3 regions of the Arthrobacter pigmenti genome follow, and region 2 is predicted to be linked to each of the others. Evidence: riboswitches for the same ligand, from Rfam matches in the RefSeq annotation. Region 2 holds a riboswitch; each other region holds the start of a gene.
What was found. Region 2 has a riboswitch for S-adenosylmethionine ahead of BJ994_RS09805 (aminotransferase class V-fold PLP-dependent enzyme). Riboswitches for the same ligand answer to the same signal wherever they lie in the genome.

Region 1 (2,232 bases), 650 kb from region 2:
CCTCGATGAACTCTTTCCGGCCGAGGATCGCCCCACCAAGCACACGGCCCTGCCCGTCCATGTGCTTGGTTCCGGAATAGACGACGACGTCGGCACCGAGTTCGGTGCACCGCTGCAGCAGCGGGGTGGCGAAGACGTTGTCCACCACCACCTGCGCGCCGGCGGCATGCCCGAGTTCGACGACGGCGCGGATGTCGACGATCTCCTGCATCGGATTCGACGGCGATTCGAAGAACACCGCCGTGGTGGGAACGCTCAGGGCTTCTTCCCACTGGGCAAGGTCCCAGCCGTCCACGAATACCGTTTCGACGCCCCAGCGCGGGAGAACCTCATTGAGGATCACAAAACAGGACCCGAACAGGCTTCGTGAGGCCACAACGCGGTCGCCGCTGGCCAACAGCGCTCCGAGCGCGGTGAAAACGGCTGACATGCCGCTCGCCGTGGCGAAGCAGGCTTCTGCGCCCTCAAGCAACCGGAGGCGTTCCTGGAACATTGCGACGGTGGGGTTGCCGTACCGGGAGTAGACAAACCGGTCCACATCGCCGGTGAACGCAGCCTCGGCAGCAGCCGCGGAGGAATACACGAAACCTGAGTTCAGGAACAGTGCCTCCGACGTCTCCTCGAAGTTTGAGCGGGCCAGCCCGCCGCGCACGGCGAGGGTGTCGGACGCCCAGGCGGCGACGTCGTCGTCCGGGCGCTGGACAACGGGGTAACCGCCATTGCCGGGGATCGGCTCGGAAGGGGTTGCGGGGGAGAACGACGACGGCGTGGACTCAGTCATCTGCCTTCCCTCCCTTGACCCCGGCGGACTGGGCATGAACCGTGGTCGCCAGGCCGCTGGCGCGCCAGCCGCCGTCAGCCTCGAAACCGTGGAGCACGTTATAAACCGTGTGGCCTGCGGCGGTGGCACTCTTTGCTGCTGCAACCGAGCGGACTCCGGAACGGCAGATGAACAGCAGTTCGCGGCCCTTGAGACCGTCCAGTTGGGAGACGAAGGACTCGTTCCGGGCGCCGTCCGCGCGGTTCCATTCGAGGAACAGGGGAACGGTCCCGGCGTCGGTGAGGTCCGGGACGCCAACCGTGCGCCACTCTTCGGTGGTGCGGACGTCAACCAGGACCGCGCCCTTGCTGACCCGCTCCACCGCCTGACGGGGTGTGACGTCGCCGGCATAACCATTGGCAGGCCGGGGCGTATGTGCTGACTGTTGTGACACTGTGTCTCCTCACGCGTGCACGCTGTTGATCCTTCGAAAGCTGATCCTTGTGCCGAGTATTCACCTGAGGCACCCCGCCGTGATAGAGGGTTGCCGGCCAGCAAGTCAGGGCTTGGCGCTGGCGCTCGTTACTCCCGACTGAACGTAGCACCGGCTCCGGCGACTCTGCCACGCGCCGTCGTAATGTGCAGTAATGCGGCGTCGCGCGTCCGCAAAAGTGCCGCTGTTGCGCGGGTTCGTGGTGACGTCCCCACGATCGTGCGAATCGTCGGCGCGTTTGTGGGGCTAGGAGACGGATTCCACCAGTGCGGACAGCTCGGCCGTGAGGTCCGGCGACATGGTTACAGGTTTACCGTCGAGCGATGCCACTTCCGCCAGGAGCCGCACGCTCGAGATCAGCCACACGCCGTCGGAGGCGAAGAGATCAGCCGGGATGAGCGGCCCGTAGCCGAGTTCCCAGCCCGCATCGCGAGCTGCAGCGAACAGCGCACTCTGCGAGGTTCCAGCCAGGATTCCGCTCTCAAGTTGCGGTGTGATCAGGTGCTTGACGCCGTCGATTACCCGGGCGATGAGGACGGTTGACGTCGGTCCCTCCAGCACCTTGCCGTCCGAGGAGGTGAAGATGACGTCATCCGCACCCTGCGACTTGGCATAACGCAGTGCCGCCATGTTGACGGCGTAGGAGAGGGTCTTCGCGCCTATGAGCAGCCAGGGGGCGCGCTGGGCAGCGGTGCTGTCGTAGCCGCGGTCGAGGAGGAGGACGGCGAGGCGTTTGCCCCGAAGGCCCTTCGGAACGGGAGACACTTGGACCCAGGCGGTGGCTTCCGTGCCGCCCTCGACGCTCTCTTCAACCCCACGGATCGCGACGAGCTTGACCACAAGATCGCCGTCGTCGTCCGCTTCCTGCAGGGCCGTGCCAATGGCACGTTCCCACGCGTCCGAGGCTGGGACGTTCAATGCCAGCGCCTCCGCCGAGGACGCCAGCCGGGCCAGGTGTGCCTGCAGCTTCCGGGGTGCG
Region 2 (2,232 bases):
CATTTGGGCCGGTGCCCTTCTGTCGTAAAGGCCCTGTCTCGATATTCGTCGGCGGCGCCACATGACCACTGATGGCACTCCGCTCCCGGATGGCCGCCGTCCCACACGATAGGTTGAGAAGTATGAACCTCCAGAGCTACAACGATGACCTGCGCCTTGCCCACGTGATGGCGGACTCGGTGGATGACCAGACCATGTCCCGGTTCAAGGCCCAGGATCTGTCGGTGGAGACAAAACCGGACTTTACGCCGGTCACTGACGCCGACAAGTCTGCAGAGGAAGCGATCCGCGGGCAGCTTTCACGTGCCCGGCCGCGCGATGCAGTGCTAGGAGAGGAATTCGGAAGCAGCGGTGCCGGCGCGCGGCGCTGGATCATCGACCCCATCGACGGCACCAAGAACTTCGTGCGCGGCGTTCCGGTATGGGCAACGCTCATAGCCCTCGTCGATGAAGGCCGCCCCGTAGTGGGCGTCGTCAGTGCGCCGGCCCTTGGCAAGCGCTGGTGGGCGGCAACCGGCACGGGTGCGTTTATGGGGAAGTCGCTCGCGGCGGCCACCCGCCTCCGGGTGTCCAACGTGTCACGGCTGGAAGACGCATCCCTCTCCTACTCGAACCTTTCCGGTTGGCGGGAGCGCGGCAACCTCGATGAGTTCGTATCGCTCACCGATTCGGTCTGGCGCACACGGGCCTACGGTGACTTCTGGTCCTATTGCCTCGTCGCCGAGGGAGCAGTGGATATTGCGTGCGAACCGGAATTGAACCTGTATGACATGGCTGCACTGGTACCGATCGTCACGGAGGCTGGTGGCCGCTTCACGTCTCTGGAAGGCTCAGATGGCCCTTTCGGCGGCAATGCGCTGGCAACGAACAGCACGCTGCACAACGAGGTCCTGAAGAAACTCAACCCGGCCCTCGACGACCTTTTGTAGGCCTCCTGCGCCGAATACCGCCGATCCGCGGTATTCGGCGCAACGGATCCGCCGCCAGTAACCCTGTAACAATGCTGCAGGGCAACGCCAACCTGTCCTATGCTGAAACACATTGGTCACGAGTGCCAGCGCAAAACCCCGGTTTGCTGGCCGGCAACCCTCCTTCCGCGGTGGGGTGCCCCGGGTGACGACCAGGCCGCACCAGAAAGTGATGCGGCAAGCGCGGAACCTCCCTGAACGGCGGTTCCCTGAGACCACTGTGGGGTTACTCCATGAGCAACGCAATCCTAGACCAGACAACCTTGGTATCCGCCGATCCCCTCGCTCCGGTGCTGGGTGGGGAGCTTCCGGCTCCACTAATCGACGGCACCACCGTACGGTACGTGAATCTGGACTATGCGGCGTCGGCACCGGCACTCCAGGAGGTCAGCGACTACGTCCAGAGCGTGCTGCCGTACTACGCAAGCGTCCATCGGGGTGCGGGATACGCTTCACAGATTTCTACATCGCTGTACGAGAACGCCCGCAGGATTGTCCGGGACTTCGTGGGCGGACGCGCAGATGACGCCGTCATCTTCACGCGGAACACCACAGATTCCCTGAACCTGCTCGCCGGGTGCGTGCCGAGCGAGGGCGAAGTCCTCTACCTCGACCTGGAGCACCACGCCAACCTTCTTCCCTGGCTTCAGCGGCCGCACCGCAGCGTTACCGCGGCCGACACCGTCGATGCCACCGCCGTCGCGCTCGATCGGGAGCTCGCCGCCGGCGGGATCAACCTGCTAGCGGTGACGGGGGCTTCCAACGTTACCGGTGAGGTCCTTCCCATCGGGCGGCTCGCGGAGATTGCGCACGCTCATGGCGCGCGGATCGTCGTGGACGCGGCCCAGCTCGCTCCGCACCGGCGATTGGATGTGTCCGGGGATGAGATCGACTACGTCGCCTTCTCCGGCCACAAGCTCTACGCGCCCTACGGTGCTGGCGTGCTGGTCGGCAGGCCGGACTGGCTCGATGCGGGAACCCCGCACCTGGCCGGCGGCGGAGCGGTGAAGACGGTCAGGGTGGACTCCGTGTCGTGGGCAACCGGTCCCGCCCGTCATGAGGGCGGCTCGCCGAACGTTCTGGGGGCTGCCGCGCTCGCCCACGCAACGCAGGTGATCTCAGGGCTCAGCGAAGCGGACTGGCAGCGCCATGAGGGTGAACTCCGCACCGCGCTCATCGACGGCTTGTCGGATCTGCCGGAGGTCACCGTCCACCGCATCTTCTCGGAGGAAACCGACGCCATCGGCGTGGTCAACTTCTCCGT
Region 3 (2,232 bases), 1.1 Mb from region 2:
CACTGGAAGACGCGGTGCGGAAGTACGGAGATTTCCTTGGACGTGCGCTGAACGTCCGGTGGCGCTGAACGTTACGCGTCACTGAGTGCTACGCGGCGCCGTCGTCGTCGTCCTCGTAGAAAGCCGCATGCAGCGCGGGCTCAAGCTGCGCTATCTCGGTCAGGAACGCGTCGTGGCCTATTGGCGAAGTGATCGTGTGTACCGTCACTTCGCCCGGCAGCGCGGTCGCGAGTTCGTGTGACTGCGCGGGCCAGTAGAGCCGGTCGGAATCGACGGCCGCGATGAAGAACTGCGCCTGTGCCTTGCTCAGCGCTTCGGGAAGGCTGCCGCGGTCACGTGCCGCGTCGTGGCTCATGAGTGCCTCGGTGAGGACAATGTAGCTGTTGGCGTCGAAGCGCCGGACGAGTTTGTCTGCCTGATGGTCGAGATAACTTTCAATCTGGTAGCGGCCACGCTCCGCCGGAAGCGGGGATCCGAACGGCTCCTCCGCACCCTGCGCGGCGCGCCCGAACCGGTGGGTGAACTCGGGTTCGGACCGGTAGGTGATGTGCGCGATCCGCCGGGCGAGTCCGAGGCCGCCCTCAGGCCCGACGGTGCCGTAGTAGTCTCCCTGCGCGAACTGCGGGTCCAGCCGGATTGCCTGCACCTGTGCCTGTGCGAATGCAATCTGCTCGGCTGTGCTCGCTGCCGCACATGCAATGACTGCACAGCGCTGGACGCGGTCGGGGTAGATGAGCGCCCACTCAAGTGCACGGGCGCCGCCCATTGATCCGCCGATCACCGAATGCCAGGATGGAACTCCCAGCAGATCCGCGAGCAATGCCTCAGCCCGCACGGAATCGCGGACCGTGACAAACGGGAAGCGCGAACCCCACGGTTTCCCATCCGGGTGCAGGGACGCAGGTCCCGTAGAGCCGTAACAGCCGCCGAGCATATTGATGGACACAACGAGGAAGCGATCGGTGTCGATGGTGCGGCCCGGGCCAACCAGGCCGTCCCACCAGCCCTCCTCCTCAGAGTCCCCCCGTGCAACGTGTGAACTGCCCGTGAGCGCGTGCTCGATCAGGACCGCGTTGGAGGCATCCGCGTTCAGGCTCCCCCAGGTCTCATATGCAAGAACGACGTCGGGCAGGTGCCCTCCAGCCTCGAGCGTCATCGGACCGATAGATAACCGCCGGATGGAAGCGTCCCCGTCCAGATCCGGCCGCGGCTGCGCCTGGGTCGTTGTAGTGCCTGTCAAGAGTGCCACCTTCGTAAATCGCGCTTGCGCCTGCACCGTTCGTGCATCGCCTGGTCGTCACCCGGGGCACCCCACCGCGAAGGAGGGTTGCCGGACAGCAAGCCGGGGCTGGCGGCGCAACGCGCCGTACTGTCACTCGTGACCTGGTACAAGAAAACCCGACGGTGCGGAATTGGGCAACTAATGTGACCCGGGGTGAATTTCCGGCCTGTGGACGGAAGCAGGAATGCCGTGCAACATGCTTGAGTGGAGCCGCCGTGTCCCTGGAAGGGGGCGACTCCACTCAAGGGGGACTTCCGTTTCGAAGGTCCCTGGCAGGAAGCGCCGGCGGTCTCGGAACCGGTCTTCCTGTCCGGCAAACTATCCGCGCAAAACCTTGGATTTAGCTTGGGGCTACCCGGGAGCGTCTGTGACTTAGGTAACCCTAAGTCGAGGCCTCCATCACAAAGTGCCAAAATGGGGCCATGCGCCTGGATCATGTCTCTTACGCCTGTGAACCTGACGGTCTCTCTGCCACGGCGGAGCGGATCTCCGAAGCTTTGGGAATCGAATTCGTCAAGGGTGGAGTTCACCCTCGATTCGGAACCCGCAACATGATCTTTCCGCTGGTGAACGGCCAGTACCTCGAGGTGGTTGAGGTACTCGACCACCCTGCGTCGGACAAGGCGCCTTTCGGACAGGCTGTCCGCGCCCGTTCCGAGGCCGGCGGCGGCTGGATGGGCTGGTGCGTCGCGGTTGATGACCTCACGCCGTTCGAGGAGCGCCTCGGCCGCAGCGCCGTTCCCGGCAACCGGAAGTTCCCGGACGGGCAGGAGCTCACCTGGCAGCAGATCGGCATCAAAGGCCTCATCTCGGACCCGCAGGTGCCCTACATGATCCGCTGGGACAACGGCACCGAAGCCATTCATCCCTCGCAGGCACGGCCGGCTTCAGTCAGGCTGAGCGCCCTTACTATTGCCGGCTCTGCCGACCGGGTAACTGAGTGGCTCGGT

Region 1: another riboswitch for S-adenosylmethionine. It lies ahead of BJ994_RS12935 (rhodanese-like domain-containing protein); the one in region 2 lies ahead of BJ994_RS09805 (aminotransferase class V-fold PLP-dependent enzyme).
Region 3: another riboswitch for S-adenosylmethionine. It lies ahead of metX (homoserine O-acetyltransferase MetX); the one in region 2 lies ahead of BJ994_RS09805 (aminotransferase class V-fold PLP-dependent enzyme).

What each region holds. Positions count from the first base shown of each region.
Region 1 covers NZ_JAATJL010000001.1:2,771,726-2,773,957, reverse strand. Annotated here, with positions in the region: gene BJ994_RS12940 (O-succinylhomoserine sulfhydrylase) at 1-781, opposite strand, end outside; gene BJ994_RS12935 (rhodanese-like domain-containing protein) at 774-1,214, opposite strand; SAM riboswitch class IV at 1,221-1,347, opposite strand; gene BJ994_RS12930 (aminodeoxychorismate lyase) at 1,500-2,232, opposite strand, start outside.
Region 2 covers NZ_JAATJL010000001.1:2,126,256-2,128,487, forward strand. Annotated here, with positions in the region: gene hisN (histidinol-phosphatase) at 123-929, shown strand; SAM riboswitch class IV at 1,044-1,158, shown strand; gene BJ994_RS09805 (aminotransferase class V-fold PLP-dependent enzyme) at 1,202-2,232, shown strand, end outside.
Region 3 covers NZ_JAATJL010000001.1:1,024,941-1,027,172, reverse strand. Annotated here, with positions in the region: gene BJ994_RS04710 (DNA glycosylase AlkZ-like family protein) at 1-68, shown strand, start outside; gene metX (homoserine O-acetyltransferase MetX) at 89-1,240, opposite strand; SAM riboswitch class IV at 1,256-1,384, opposite strand; gene BJ994_RS04700 (VOC family protein) at 1,705-2,232, shown strand, end outside.